4 regions of the Carboxydocella thermautotrophica DSM 16521 genome follow, and region 3 is predicted to be linked to each of the others. Evidence: riboswitches for the same ligand, from Rfam matches in the RefSeq annotation. Region 3 holds a riboswitch; each other region holds the start of a gene.
The links. Region 3 has a riboswitch for cyclic di-GMP ahead of B5D20_RS00270 (transglutaminase-like domain-containing protein). Riboswitches for the same ligand answer to the same signal wherever they lie in the genome.
Positions count from the first base shown of each region.

Region 1: linked by a shared signal. The riboswitch ahead of B5D20_RS08720 (hypothetical protein) and the one ahead of B5D20_RS00270 (transglutaminase-like domain-containing protein) in region 3 are both predicted to bind cyclic di-GMP.
Region 2: linked by a shared signal. The riboswitch ahead of B5D20_RS13150 (hypothetical protein) and the one ahead of B5D20_RS00270 (transglutaminase-like domain-containing protein) in region 3 are both predicted to bind cyclic di-GMP.
Region 4: linked by a shared signal. The riboswitch ahead of B5D20_RS10020 (Flp family type IVb pilin) and the one ahead of B5D20_RS00270 (transglutaminase-like domain-containing protein) in region 3 are both predicted to bind cyclic di-GMP.

Region 1 covers NZ_FUXM01000022.1:11,925-15,534, forward strand. Annotated here, with positions in the region: gene B5D20_RS08710 (inorganic phosphate transporter) at 1-983, shown strand, start outside; gene B5D20_RS08715 (peroxiredoxin) at 972-1,442, opposite strand; cyclic di-GMP riboswitch class I at 1,574-1,661, shown strand; gene B5D20_RS08720 (hypothetical protein) at 1,730-2,401, shown strand; gene nikC (nickel transporter permease) at 2,463-3,320, opposite strand; gene B5D20_RS08730 (ABC transporter permease) at 3,332-3,610, opposite strand, start outside.
Region 2 covers NZ_FUXM01000061.1:1,723-5,332, forward strand. Annotated here, with positions in the region: gene B5D20_RS13140 (trans-sulfuration enzyme family protein) at 1-494, shown strand, start outside; gene B5D20_RS13145 (trans-sulfuration enzyme family protein) at 498-1,643, shown strand; gene B5D20_RS13150 (hypothetical protein) at 1,713-1,922, opposite strand; cyclic di-GMP riboswitch class I at 2,009-2,099, opposite strand; gene scfA (six-cysteine ranthipeptide SCIFF) at 2,256-2,396, shown strand; gene scfB (thioether cross-link-forming SCIFF peptide maturase) at 2,471-3,610, shown strand, end outside.
Region 3 covers NZ_FUXM01000001.1:45,066-48,675, reverse strand. Annotated here, with positions in the region: gene B5D20_RS00275 (S-layer homology domain-containing protein) at 1-1,507, shown strand, start outside; gene B5D20_RS00270 (transglutaminase-like domain-containing protein) at 1,555-2,433, opposite strand; cyclic di-GMP riboswitch class I at 2,562-2,651, opposite strand; gene B5D20_RS00265 (S8 family peptidase) at 2,785-3,610, shown strand, end outside.
Region 4 covers NZ_FUXM01000029.1:17,709-21,318, forward strand. Annotated here, with positions in the region: gene B5D20_RS10005 (pilus assembly protein TadG-related protein) at 1-507, opposite strand, end outside; gene B5D20_RS10010 (TadE/TadG family type IV pilus assembly protein) at 520-909, opposite strand; gene B5D20_RS10015 (A24 family peptidase) at 921-1,424, opposite strand; gene B5D20_RS10020 (Flp family type IVb pilin) at 1,501-1,662, opposite strand; cyclic di-GMP riboswitch class I at 1,782-1,868, opposite strand; gene B5D20_RS13695 (Flp family type IVb pilin) at 1,952-2,113, opposite strand; gene B5D20_RS10025 (glycosyltransferase family 2 protein) at 2,191-2,640, opposite strand; gene B5D20_RS10030 (response regulator) at 2,690-3,337, opposite strand; gene B5D20_RS10035 (sensor histidine kinase) at 3,350-3,610, opposite strand, start outside.

The sequences.
Region 1 (3,610 bases), on a different contig from region 3:
TCACCGCTTTGGTCATTATCGTTGTTATCCTTGCTTTGTTGTTTGACTACTTAAATGGCTTCCATGATACCGCCAATGCTGTTGCCACTTCCATTGCCACCCGGGCCCTCAGCCCCCGGCAGGCAATTCTCCTGGCTGCCGCTTTTGATTTTCTAGGAGCGGTAACCCATACCGCTGTGGCAGCTACCATCGGAAAAGGAATTGTGGACCCAGCAGCCATAACCCAGACGGTTTTAATCGGCGCCCTCTCAGCTGCTATTTTCTGGAACCTGTTTACCTGGTACTATGGCATTCCCAGCAGTTCTTCCCATGCCCTCATCGGCGGCCTGGTAGGAGCTGCCGCTGCCCAGCACGGTTTTGCGCTCATCAAGTGGACAGGCCTGAGTAAAATCATCCTGTCCCTGATCTTATCCCCTATTCTGGGTCTGGTGGTGGGCTATCTGGTAATGGTGGGTTTTTTCTGGCTCTTCCGCTTTTCTCATCCCCATCAGACCAATAATGTTTTTCGTCGCTTACAGATCCTTTCAGCAGCGCTTACTGCCTATTCCCATGGCTCCAATGATGCCCAGAAGTCCATGGGCCTGATCACTATGGCTCTCGTCAGCGCCGGTATGATTGATACTTTTCATGTTCCCTTCTGGGTAGTAGTTGCCTGCGCCAGTGCCCTGGCCCTGGGTACCGCTACAGGGGGGAAAAAAATAATCCGCACCATGGGCGGGCGGATTTTTAAAATTGAACCCATAAATGGTTTTGCCTCGGATATTAGCTCTTCCCTGGTAATATTGCTGGCATCCCGCTTTGGCCTACCCGTCAGCACTACTCATGTAGTCGCTTCCGCACTCATGGGAGTGGGCACAGCCAAAAACTTTCGCGGGGTAAAATGGGGGGTGGCCCGACAGATTATTACCGCCTGGTTTCTCACTTTGCCAGCTACCAGCCTGATCGGAGCCGGGGTCTATCTAGCCCTGGAATTATTGCTCTGATAGCTCCCTGGCTGCGGCCAGGACAGCTTCGGCATGGCCGGCTACCTTGACTTTGCGCCAGATCTGTCGGATAACACCATCGGCATCGATCAGGAAAGTGGATCTTTCAATCCCCATGCTTTTCTTGCCATACATATTCTTTTCTTTTAATACCTCATACAACTGACATACTTCCCCGTTACTATCACTGAGCAGAGGAAACTTCAGACCCAGTTTGGCCGCAAATTTCTCATGACTGGCTATGGAATCCCGGCTTACTCCGAGAATAACGGTATTGATGGCAGCAAACTGCTCCATTCGGTCATTAAAATCGACCGCTTCATTGGTTCAACCAGGAGTATTGTCTTTAGGATAAAAATAAAGAACAACCTTTTTGCCAGCTAATTGGGATAAAGTGATTTCCTGTCCCCCGGTAGCGGGCAGGGTAAAATCAGGGGCCTTGAAGCCGATCTCTACCATATTCTCAACCTCCTCTGCTACTTATTTTCCCCATTGGAGCAGGATTTCCTGTTTTGTTGTCGAAAAAAATTTTTTAGAAAAACTTCTTAGGTCCCCCCCAAAAATGATTGCCTGTTCGTATAATATAGCGAAAAGGAAAAAGGCAAAACCATCGAAAGGTGGTGACGCAAAGCTAAAGGGGCTACCGCAACTCCGTTGCCAGGCCAGCCAGCTGCCCGAGTGCGAGGCGATTTACCTCCTGCTCTGGCAGGAGGTAAAATTTTGAGCATTAAAAGGAGGTATGTCTTATGACTATCAAACACAAATTCCTGGCCACTTTTGTTGCCGCAATCCTGGCTCTTGGTCCTGTTTCCGCTGTTTTTGCTGAAGGGGAAACCACTACTACCACTGATGCTACAACCCAGACCACTGTTACTTCCGACACCTATGGCAATACCACTACTACTACCCAGGTCAATCCTTTTGAGCAGCAGGTTCTGCAGGTAAAAGCGGTGCTGGTTAAGCTGCTGGACAATCCGACCGATACAGCACTCAAGGCTGAGCTGAACAAGCTGATCACCAGCAAAAAAGATATCCGGGTTCTGGCCCAGGCTATCAATAGTCTGAAAAAAGATGCAGTGGCTGATTTCAAGAAAACTAAAGACAGTAAGACCTATGTGAAACGCATTCACCGGATCAATGAGCTGGCCAGGATGCTGAAAAAGGAAATTGTCAAACGGGAAAATGAAATTAAGAAAGAACAGAAAAAAGACAAGCGGGAACTGGCTCAATTAAAAGCCCAGGAAAAGAAACTGAAACAGGAACTGAAAGCCAAAGCCAAAGCGGAAAAAGCCAAACGTAAAATCGCTGAATTACAAGCTAAAATCAAAAAGTTGGAAGCTGAACTGGCTGCCGCTACCTCAGCTTTGAATCAAACTGCTCAGGCTACTACAACTGTTAATGCCTCCATTACCCAGTAAAAATCCAAGCCGCAGGCAAAGCCTGCGGCTTTGTTATTTAACCTCCACCGGGCAATGCGTTTTACTGTTTCAACCTGGGATCCAGGGCGTCCCGCAAACCGTCTCCCAGCAGATTAAAGCCCAGTACATTCAGCATAATGGCAATCCCGGGGAATATGGCCACCCAGGGCGCTTTAAGCAAGAGATCCCGGGTATCGGCCAGCATCGCCCCCCATTCCGGTGTAGGTGGCTGAGCCCCCAGGCCCAGAAAGCTGAGGCCGGCGGCATCGAGAATAGCTGTACCGATGCCCAGGGTAGCTGTTACAATAATGGGCGCAATGCAGTTGGGCAAAATATGGCGGAAAATAATGCGAGCATCCCTGGCCCCGATAGCTTTGGCCGCCTCGATATATTCAGTGGCTTTCACCGCCAGAACAGTAGACCGTACCACCCGGGCAAAGGTTGGCACATTCACCAGTCCGATGGCCACCATGGCATTTTCCAGACTGGGCCCCAGCACTGCCATGATAGCGATTGCCAGCAGGACACTGGGAAATGCCAGCATTATATCAACAATACGCATCAGGATGGAATCCAGCCAGCCGCCATAATAGCCGCCCAGAGCCCCCATCAGGGTGCCTACTATCAAAGCAATGCCTACAGAAATAACCCCCACTTCAACAGAGATGCGGGCACCATAAACAATCCTGCTAAAAATATCCCGGCCCAGCTTGTCCGTTCCCAGCCAGTGCTTGCTGCTGGGTGGTTGCAAGCGCTCCTTCAAACTCCCATCATGAACGGGGTCATAAGGAGCGATGAGCGGGGCAGCCAGAGCAGTAAACAGCAAGATAGCCACAATCAGCGCACCCAGCAGGGCAACTTTATTCCGCTTTAGCCGACGCCAGGCGTCAGCCCATAGTCCTCCTTTGTTCTGGCTCATGGCGCTCCTCCTTAACTGTAACGAATGCGGGGATCAATATAGGTATAAAGCAGGTCGACCAGAAGATTGATTAACACAAACAGCATGGCTATAAAAACAATACTGCTCTGCACCACCGGAAAATCCCTGGCCATTATGGCAGCATAGATATAGCGGCCAATTCCCGGCCAGGAGAAGATGGTTTCCGTCATTACAGCTCCACCCAGCAAGGAACCAAACTGCAAGCCGATTACCGTTAAAACCGGCAGGAAGGCATTGCGCAGGGCGTGCTTGAGCACAATCAGCCACTC
Region 2 (3,610 bases), on a different contig from region 3:
AACGGGTGTATTTTTATCAGAATGCCTGCGGAGCTATACTGGGACCACAGGATAGCTGGTTGTTGCTGCGCGGCCTGAAGACTCTGGCGGTACGGCTGGAACGGCAGGAGCAAAATGCAGCCGGAATAGCTTCTTATTTAAATAAACACCCGAGGGTAAGAAAAGTCTGGTATCCTGGCCTGTCAGAGTATCCGGGAAGAGAGTGGCATTTTGCTCAGGCCAGCGGGCCAGGAGCTATGGTGTCTTTTGAAGTGGAATCAAAGGAGCTGGCATTAGAGGTCTTAAGCAAAATCAGACTTATTTCGTTTGCGGAAAGCTTAGGCGGAGTAGAATCGCTGTTGACTTATCCTGAAACCCAGACCCATGCGGATATCCCGGAAACGGAGAGAAGGAATAGGGGTATTACTGATTGTTTGTTGCGCTTGTCAGTTGGCCTGGAGCATCTGGAAGATTTGCTGGCAGATCTGGAACAAGCTCTAGGCGGGGAGGTATAGAAAATGGAACGCGATTTAAAGGAAAAAAGTCTTTACGTTCATGCGGGTCCGCGGGGTGATAAATATACAGGTGCCGTAAATGTCCCTGTTTATCTCACCAGTACCTTTGACCAGGAGGAATTGCCTGCTCGCAAACCCTATGAATACAGCCGGGGCCAGAACCCTACCCGGGAAGCTCTGGAACAGGCTATTGCCAGACTGGAAGGGGGTAAATACGGTTTTGCTTTCAGCTCCGGGATGGCGGCTATCTCTACAGCTCTCTGTTTATTCGCGACCGGGGAGCATGTACTGGTGACGGAAGATTGTTATGGTGGTACTTACAGGATTTTGACCAAATTCTTTGCCCGCTATGGGGTGGAATTTGATTTTGTGGATACTACCGATCTGGAACAGGTAAAAAAGGCGATAAAACCCAATACCAGAGGGATTTTTGTGGAATCGCCCAGCAATCCCCTGATGCGGATTACCGACCTGGCGGCTTTGAGCCAGCTGGCCCGGGAAAAGGGGCTGATTACCCTGATTGATAATACCTTTGCTACCCCTTATTTGCAAAAACCCCTGGCGTTAGGCATTGATGTGGTGATCCACAGTGCGACCAAATACATCGGGGGACATAGTGACCTGCTGGCGGGTCTGATTGTGGTCAATGATGAACAGCTGGCCCGGCAAATCAAGCTGGTTCAGATGGCCTTTGGGGCAGTTCTCAGTCCTTTTGACTCCTACCTGACCTTGCGGGGGCTAAAAACCCTGGCTATTCGCATGGAACAGCAGCAAAGCAACGCCCGGGAACTGGCCCTCTGGCTGCGGGATAGAAAAAAGGTGAAAAGGGTGTATTATCCCGGCTTCAGCGACCATCCCGGTGCGGAAATTCACCAGCGCCAGGCCCGGGGACCAGGAGCAGTGATCACCATTGACCTGGGCAGTGAAGAAGAAGCCATTGCCTTTATTAATTCTACCAGCATTCCGGTCATCGGGCCTAGTTTGGGCGGAGTAGAAACCATTATCACCCATCCTTTTTCCATGTCCCATGCCGGTATTCCGGCGGAAATCAAGAACCGGCTGGGAATTACGCCGGGACTGGTGCGAATTTCGGTAGGGATAGAAGAAGTTGAGGATTTGAAACAGAATTTTTCAGCTCTGGACCGATAATTGCAATTATTTTTAGTCACGTGTCTGCCAGAAAAAACTCCCCTGAACTTTCTGTTCAGGGGAGCCTTGTTAGCTCTCAAATAACACATTGGCATTATAACCGGAACCGCCCGTTTGCCGCATCAGGTCTTTGAAAGTCTTGGGCTGAACGGTACGGATGGGAATTTGTTTGCCGCAGACCGAGCAAATAATGCGCCGTTTCCCCGAAATCGGCTCTCTCTTGGTGATGAGTGTGTCCATTGAGACATGAAGAAATCCACATTTGCATTCCAGTTCCATATATTACACCCCCAAATGAAAAAGCCTTTCCAGGAAGCCTCCAATGGAAAGGCGGAGCAGTCTGTGGCTCTCTATCTCTTTCCAGCTTCGGCAACCTGGCAATCATAGCCTCCGGAGCGAGGCCTTAGACCCATGGCTTTGCGCCCCCACCTTTCGATGGGTTTGCCTTTATCGACTGTGTGTAGTATTTCACTTATTAATTTAGCACTAATTGTAACAAGTGTCAACTCTTAATTGGTGAAAAATGACGAAAAAACTCAAATGGCTTGCCAAGGCAGGGTTTAACTGTTAAAATTATTTAGGGAAAATCAATAATGTGAGGAGGATATTCTAATGGCTAAGCATATTAAAACTCTGGCTGTAAAAAATCTGCAAAATACCGTTAAAACCGGGGGTTGTGGCGAATGCCAGACCAGCTGTCAATCAGCTTGCAAAACTTCCTGCACAGTTGGTAACCAGGTTTGTGTAAGATAAAGAAAGGGCCTGACCTCACCTGCGGGGTCGGGTTTTTTACTGTCTAATGCTGTTTAATGAGGTGGTAGACATTGTTGCATAAATTTACCCTCTTTGGCAGTAGGATTGTCTATGATGTGGCTTCCGGCTCCGTCCATGTAGTGGACGAGCTGACCTGGCGGATTCTGGACTACTGGCCGGCTGCAAGTCGGGAGGAGATTGGAGCCAAATTAGGGCAGGAATATAGCCGGGAAGAAATCGAGGAAGCGGTCCGGGAGCTGGAGGAATTAAAAAAGGAGGGTCTATTGCTGGCAGAGGACCAGGCTCCGGCTGCTTTGCATTTGCGCCAGCAATCGGTAGTAAAGGCCCTTTGTCTCCATGTGGCCCATGACTGCAATTTGCGCTGCCGTTATTGTTTTGCCGGCACCGGGCCTTTTGGCGGGGACCGTACTCTGATGAAGGAGGAAACAGGGCGTCAGGCCATTGACTTCTTGCTTAAAGCCAGCGGAAAGCGGCAGCAGGTGGAAATTGACTTCTTTGGCGGGGAGCCGCTGCTGAATTTTCCGGTAGTCAAAAACCTGGTGGCATACGGCAAAGAGGCGGCCGCGGCAGCCGGGAAGAAAATCAAATTTACTTTGACTACCAATGCCCTGCTGCTAACTGAAGAAATTGAACGGTGGTTGAATGAAGAGGAAATGGCAGTGGTTCTAAGCCTGGATGGGCGTCCGGAGGTCCATGATCGCATGCGCCCCCGGCTGGATGGCAGTGGTTCTTACCAGCGTACTGTTGACCATATCCTGCGTTTTGTTAACAGCCGTAACCAGGAAAATTATTATGTGCGGGGAACTTTTACCGGCTTACAACCGGATTTTGCGGCAGATGTCATTTACATGGCTGACCTGGGGATTAAACACCTGTCGGTAGAACCGGTAGTAGGGGCGCCGGAAGAGGATTATGCCCTGAAGGAAGAGCATCTACCACAATTGCTGGCAGAATATGAACGGCTGACAGAGGAGTTTTTGCGGCGCCAGGAAACAGGGCAGCCCTTTACCTTTTTCCATTTCAACCTGGATCTAACGGGTGGCCCTTGTCTGGCCAAGCGGCTATCCGGTTGTGGTGCGGGCCATGAATATCTGGCCTGCGACCCGGAGGGCAACCTCTACCCCTGTCATCAATTTGTCGGCAATAAAGATTTCTGGCTGGGAACAGTAGATACAGGAGTAGAAAAACCGGAG
Region 3 (3,610 bases):
AGAAGAACAGGCTACCAGCAGGGATCTGCTCCGGTTTGTTACCGATCCGGCCAATCGGGAAGCGATCAAAAAGGCCAGGGTGATTACCATCTGGTTTGGCGCCCATGATTTCATGCAGGCGGTAAGACGCAATCCCCACAATTACCGGCAGGCCGGGAATGAGTTGAAAGAGAACTTGATTACTGCGGTGCAATTAATAAGGTCTATTAATACCGGTAAGGACACTACCATCTATCTGCTCAACTTCTACAACCCGGCACCCGGAGAAAAAGTTCCAGGGGTGAGAGCTACCGACCCGGCAGAGAAAAAGTATGAAGCCTTTGATTTGTTGATTCCTTACCTGAATGGTTTTATTGCTGATGCCGTGAAACAGGTCAACAGTGACCCCTATATGCCTCCTGTGGTGATTGTGGATGTGTTCAAGTCCCTGCAGGAGCTGGGGGTGGCCAAATATCTTGGCAAAGGAAAGGATCCCATTTATCAGGACTATAATAATGCTCATCTCTCCGATGCCGGGCACCAGGCAGTAGCTGAGGCACTGTTTAAAGCGCCGGTAAGTATCCGGCCGGGCAGGCCGCTGGCTCCTTCCCGGGTGGAGGAGTTTTCCCTGCCGACTAACGGGGCAGCAGTAAGTGCAGACCAGGGGCGCCTGGCAGTGGATTTCGGCAATGCCAGCTTGCCGGCCAATGCCTTGCTGTATGTTAAGACCTATGAAGAGCCTCCTTTTATCGTTAGGGGAGAATTGTTAAGTCCGGTTTATGATCTGGTTCTGTCCTTCAAGCCGCCACAAGCATTCAAAATTAGTTTGAAGCTAGATCAGAATAAAGTCAAGAATTGGAAAAATGTTTATGTTTTCGAATTTAAAGGCAATGGGCAAAAACTGAAAGTGCGGCAACAGAGCGCTGATACTACCAGGGGGACGATCACAGCAGTTGTTAAAAGGGGCGGTTTATATGGAGTAGTAGCTGTGAAAAACAGTTTCTCCGATACTGCTAAACACTGGGCCAGAGGGGAGATCGAAAAAATCGCCGGGTTGGCCGTAATCGATGGAGATGAGCAGGGATACTTCCGGCCAGAGCGGCCGGTTACCCGGGCAGAAGCGGCTAAAATGCTGGTGGAGGCTACAGGAGTAGAAGTTGAGGATAATACCGCTGCCACCTTTAGCGATGTACAAAGCTCAGCCTGGTATGCGTCCTATGTGGCAGCAGCAGCTAAAGCCGGACTGATGCAGGGGTATCAGGGCAAGTTTCGGCCAGGGGATAAGTTAACCCGGCAGGAGCTGGCAGTGATCCTGGAACGGGCTTATGGGAGCAAAATCAAGGGCGGAAATGGCGGTAAGCTGGAGAGCTACAGCGACCGGCAGCAGGTAGCCACCTGGGCGCAGGGAGCAGTGAACAAACTGGTGGAAGCCGGCATCCTGAAAGGACGGAAAAAAGATAAACTGGCTCCGGCAGGAGTGACGACAAGAGCTGAACTGGCAGCATTGCTGGCCAGATTGATGTCATAAGGGAAAAAGCGGTACCAGGCCGTAAGGCGAGGTACCGCTTTTGCAGTTTATCGGTATTCTTCCGCCCGGTGGTAGCGGTAGAACTGGCTGTAGGACATGGAGAAGTAGAGGGTTTGGGCACGAGGGATAAATCGGTTGCCCGCCAGGTAACCGGCATCCCAGGTAGGGTCCAGGGGTTGCCATTTGCCGTCCAGCAGGACTTCGGCCCAGGCGTGTTCGTACCAGATGCGGTCATAGGCTTGTCCAACCACGACTCGGGCAGGCAGGCTGGCAGCGCGCAGGAGAGCTACCGTCAGGTTGGCGTAGTCCAGACAGAGGCCCTTGCGGCTGGCCAGAGTGGCCAGGGCACCGGAACCGGGACCGTAAAGTTGCTGGCTGCTGAGGCGAGCAGCATCATAGGCGATGTTTCTGGTGACCCAGCGGTAGATATTATAGGCTTTTTGTCTGGCGCCAGCGTTTTTGCCAGCCAGATCCTGAGCCAGTTTACGCACAACGGGATGGTCGCTTTCCACGCCACTGCCAGGCAGGAGATAACGTCGGTCCGGCAAGTCGATAGCTTCCAGACGTGCTTCAGCCTCGATCTGGTAGAGGAAATTAGCACCGGCCGGGAGATAAACGGTCAGGTAATACTGGCCGCTGCCAAAGCGCAACCAGAAGGAACCATTGATAGCACCGTTACGAACCGGGAAGTAATAGGCGGCGCGGTCATCGCCGCGACGGATTTCCACCAGTACCTGTCCGGCAGGCAAGTTCTGACCCTGAATCAGCAATTGTCCCGGCTGGGCGGGATTGATTTTTACCTTCACCAATTCGGAAGTTAAGGGATCCAGCCACCTGACACCAGGCTGGGCAGCTGCCCAGGCCGGCACTGCGGCTATTAGCCAGAGCAGAAACAGGAGAATCAGACTCACGCTTCGCTTCCTCATAAAATATCGCCCCCAGCGGGAAGGGAAAGCCGGGGGCGCGTACAGTAAAGGGTGGGAAAGAAACAGCCTGCTTTCCACTGGAAAGCAGGCTGCTCAAAATGGCTATAGATGCCATTACCCTTTGCCATATGAGCAGCCTGGCAATCATAGTTCCCAACGGGAACCTTAGACCCATGGCTTTGCGCCCCAGGCTTTCGCCTGGTTTGCCCGTTGTCTTCTGTTCTTACCCAATATATTCGGGGTTAAATGGAAAAATCCTGCCTCTAGCAAGAAGTTCTAATTTAATAGAAAAATCGCCAATTTAACGACAGCGGAATATAATGCAACAAAAAGACAGAGGAGGCAAACCGGATGGAAGGCAAGAAGCGTTATATTCTCAAACTGGAAGAACGTTACTGGCGACGGCGGCGTGAAGGCTTACTGCGCTCTCTTTCCGGCAAGATAGTCCGCAGTTTTGAAACTATGCCTTATCTGGTAATTGAACTGAACCAGACTGAAGTTGAGCAGATACGGAACCTGCGCGGGGTAATGGAAGTTTTTGAAGATGAACAGGCCACCACCCAGGAACAGCAAATACCCTGGGGGGTGGCGGTGCTGGCAGGCCCGCAGGTGGCGAGCCAGCTGGGGGTCAATGGTTCAGGAGTAAGGGTAGGGGTGCTGGATACAGGAATTGATTTACAGCATCCTGATTTGAAGGTGGCCGGGGGGATTGCGCTGACAGGGGACAGCTTCCAGGATGATAATGGTCATGGCACCCATGTGGCCGGAATAATAGCGGCTCAGGACAATAGCCAAGGGGTAGTCGGGATTGCCCCGGGGGTCGAGTTGTTTGCCATCAAGGCCCTGAACAGTGCGGGGAGCGGCTGGTACAGTGATATAGCGGCTGGTCTGGAGTGGGCGATCAAAAACCGGCTGGATATAGTCAACCTGAGCCTGGGAGGAAAACAGAACAATCCCCTTTTGCGGTATGCGGTGAAAAGAGCAGCCAGAGCGGGAATCCTGCTAATGGCTGCGGCGGGCAATGCTGGGAACGAAGAAGGAAAAGGGGATACCGTTCTCTATCCGGCCAGGTATCCGGAAGTGATGGCCGTAGGAGCGATTGACCGTCAGTGGCAACGGGCTCCCTTTTCCAGCACTGGCCCGGCCCTGGATCTGGTAGCGCCGGGGGTGGAGATTC
Region 4 (3,610 bases), on a different contig from region 3:
AGCAACAGCCCCATACCAGCCATTATCACCAGCACCGCCCCCGTTTTTGAGGATATATTCCTGGCCAAAAACAAAATTCTGTTGTTTTACTGCCAGCGGGGCCAGACCCTTCATGGCTTTAACAGGGGCTACCCGGGCTGTCGCCCGTCTGCTGACCTGCCCTTTTTCTACTCCCAGCACCGGAGCAAAAGCAAAATTCACTTCTTTGCTCAAATTCACAGTAATGGATTTGTTATCAGCTCCAATGGTAATCTCTTTCGTAAGTAACTCTGTACCACCATTGGCAGCCAGATATTGTTCTGCTACCGCCACAGCTGCATCCGGATGATCCGGCAATTCCTGCACCCCGGCCAAAGCCGCCGCATCGGCCATGGTCTGCAGGCGGTTTTCCCAGAGATAATACTGGCCAAAATCAGCTACCATCGCCACCATCCCCAGCAGCCCCGTCAGAGCCAGGGCCACCAGCACGATTGCCGTCCCTCTTTCTCCGCTCTCTTTGCTCTTCATCTTTCCTCCCCCCTATTCCATCCGCATCTGCACACTGCCACTTACTGTATAGGGGTTACCGATAATTTCACCGATAATGGGGGCAAAGATTTGTACCGGGTAGGAAACCTGCACCGTTACCGGTTGCCCCCGCAGGCGATTGCTATAGGCAGGAGCGATGGTGATTTGCAGTTTACTGCTATCCAGGCCCACAGCTGTATCTTTAATCCTGGCGATAATAGCTGTATCCTGGGCCCCCACCACTGCCAGACGCGCCCCCTCCCGGGCCCCATTGTTCACCGTCAGATAGGCATGGAAAATGCGACCGAATTCAATAATGCCAAAGAGCAACATTAATAAAAGAGGCAGAACAAGGGCCATTTCCACCAGTGCCTGTCCCCTTTCCCCTCTTTTTCTTCCCATCCCCATTTTCCTCACCTACCTAACCAGAGTGTCACCAGTAAATAGCCCAGGCTGAGAGGAATGGCATAGGGGATAGCCGTCGGATCTGTCTGGCTGGTTTCTTCCTTCCACCACTGGCCGGTAAAGAGACCAACAAACAGCCTGGCACCTGCTTTAGACCAGGTTTGTTTAAACCCGGCCCAGCCCTGTTGCCAGAGGAGTCGGCCACACAGCCAAAGTCCCCCTAGAATGGCCCCTGCCAGAAAAGTATATAACGCCACTTTTCCCCCTGCCCAGGCACCGATGGCCGCCAGGAATTTCACATCTCCTGCACCCATTCCACCTACCAGAAAGGGCAGGATTAGTAGACCCAGACCAACCAGCCAGCCCAGCAAAGAGCCTTTCAATTCCGGCCAACCGCCCTGGTAATAGTGCCAGCCCCAGATCAGAGGCAGGGTATACAGTACCAGCCAGTTGGGAATGCGCCGATAGCGCCAGTCATAATAAATGGCAAGTGTGATGATAACCCAGAACAAACTCATCCCTCCGCCCGGGAAAAATAGGGCCCTACACCGAGGCACTCGGCCTACCGCGTAGGGCCTTGGGGTTTTTTTAGCTAGCACTAAAGCTTAGTCCTTCAAATACCGCCTTAATCTTATCCTTGAAAGCTATTACCGTTACAACCAGAGCCGCCGCCACCAAAGCAATAATCAGACCATACTCGGTCATTGCCTGACCAGACTCCTCTTTCCACAATCTTTTGATGATGTTCATACCAAATCCCTCCTTGCTAAACTTCGCTCTTTTTCACCCTTATGCATAAGACACAACACCTAAAAACCCCCTTCTACCGGCTGCCCGGCGAAAGGGGGTCACAAACCGACCTTCCACAATTCGGCAGCCTGGCAGTCATAGCGCTTATACGCCTTAGACCCATGGCTTTGCGCCCCCGGCTTTCACCGGGTTTGCCTTTATCGTTGTGTCTTATTGCCTTGTTCTGATTTTAGTATATACCCAATTAGGACAAATGTCTATGGGACCGCAGCTTTAATTTTTCTAGGACTTAGGTCCCAGACAAATGGTTTTTTTCGTACAAAGGTTTAATTTTATCTTTAAACAATATTAAAGATAATACTAGAGCTGCTGCAACCAGAGAGATAATCAGCGTGTACTCACTTAAAGCCTGCCCCTTCTCCTCCCGCCAAAACCGTTGAACTTTTCCCATACCGCTCCCTCCTCCGCTTCGCCTTTCAGGCTCCTACTTTTAGTATACATAAATGAAGGGGTATTAGTCTATGGATCTTAAGTCCCAAAAGCCTGCTCATTAAAAATTCGCAACAATGTCTGCAATTCCCGTTTCCCCTGTTGCCGCTGCCGCAAATCCAGAAAAACCACCCGCTGGTAGCGGGCTGCCAGATAGGCCAGACGGCGAGGCGATATGAGCGGAAACCACTTTTGCTCTACTACCAGCAGATTAAAATGTTCCCGCGCCAGTTTATCGGCAATGGCCAGAGTCTGATCCCAGGACCCCTGGTCAATGATGATAATCTGCAGCAACCAGTGATAACGATACTCGTATTGCAGCAGCCAGCGTACCACCCCTTCCAGATTAGCCGCATTATTCCTGGTCAATAGCACCACGGAAATCCCATTCATTTGTGGTTGCCGTTGTTGACGGCGGCTGTAAAACAGTCCCCACAGCAGCAAGCCCACTAAGCCCAGCAAACAGAAAAAGGGCAGCCACCATGACATATAATCCACCCCACTCCGGGATTTTTGTCTATGCCATGATATGCTGCCTTCAGGAATTGGGTTCCTCGGTCAGTCCCATGCGCACAGCAAACAGCGCCGCCTGGGTCCGGTCTTCCACCCCGATTTTTTTAAAAAGATGGGTCAGATGATTTTTTACAGTCTTCTCACTGATGAACAACCTTTCCCCGATTTCCCGGTTGGTCAAACCCTGAGCCACCATGCCCAGAATATCCCTTTCCCGTCGGGTAAGCTGTTGCAAAAGCTGTTGTTCCTGCAGACGGGTCATCATGTGGCTGATTTTTTCCATTACCTCCGGGGCAATCACGGTTCCACCCCCGGTTACTGTGGCCACTGCCGCCAGCAAGTTATCAGCACTGATGTCCTTGAGCAGGTAGCCTGCTACCCCGGCCTTAATCACCTCCGGTGCCCGTTCATCCACCGCTACTGTTAGAGCGATGATCTTCACCCGGGGCATCAGCTGTTTCAGCTGGCGGATAGCCTGAATACCATCAGTACGGGGCATGTTGATATCCATCAAAACAAGATCGGGAAGACATTCCCGGGCCTTCGCCACTGCCTCCGCCCCATCTCCCGCTTCCCCCACCACCTCCAGGTTGGGCTCTAGAGCCAGTACCTTGCGTAAGCCTTCCCGGATCAGAGGATGGTCATCTACCAGCAAAATCCTCACTATCCCCATAGCTAAACCTCCCTATCCTTCGTTGAGCGGTACTTTCAGCAGAATCTCCGTCCCCTGCCCTGGTCGACTGCGCAGGATGAAAGTGCCTCCTAACAGTTCCACCCTTTCCCGCATACTGGTCAAACCCAGGCTCTCCCGTTGCTTGTTGGCCAGGGCTTGTTCCACATCAAACCCCTGGCCATCATCCTTGATCAGGATGTTAACACTATCCCGGCCCATTTCCAGCCGCACTATAACTTTGCTGGCCCGGGCATGTTTCCAAACATTATTGAG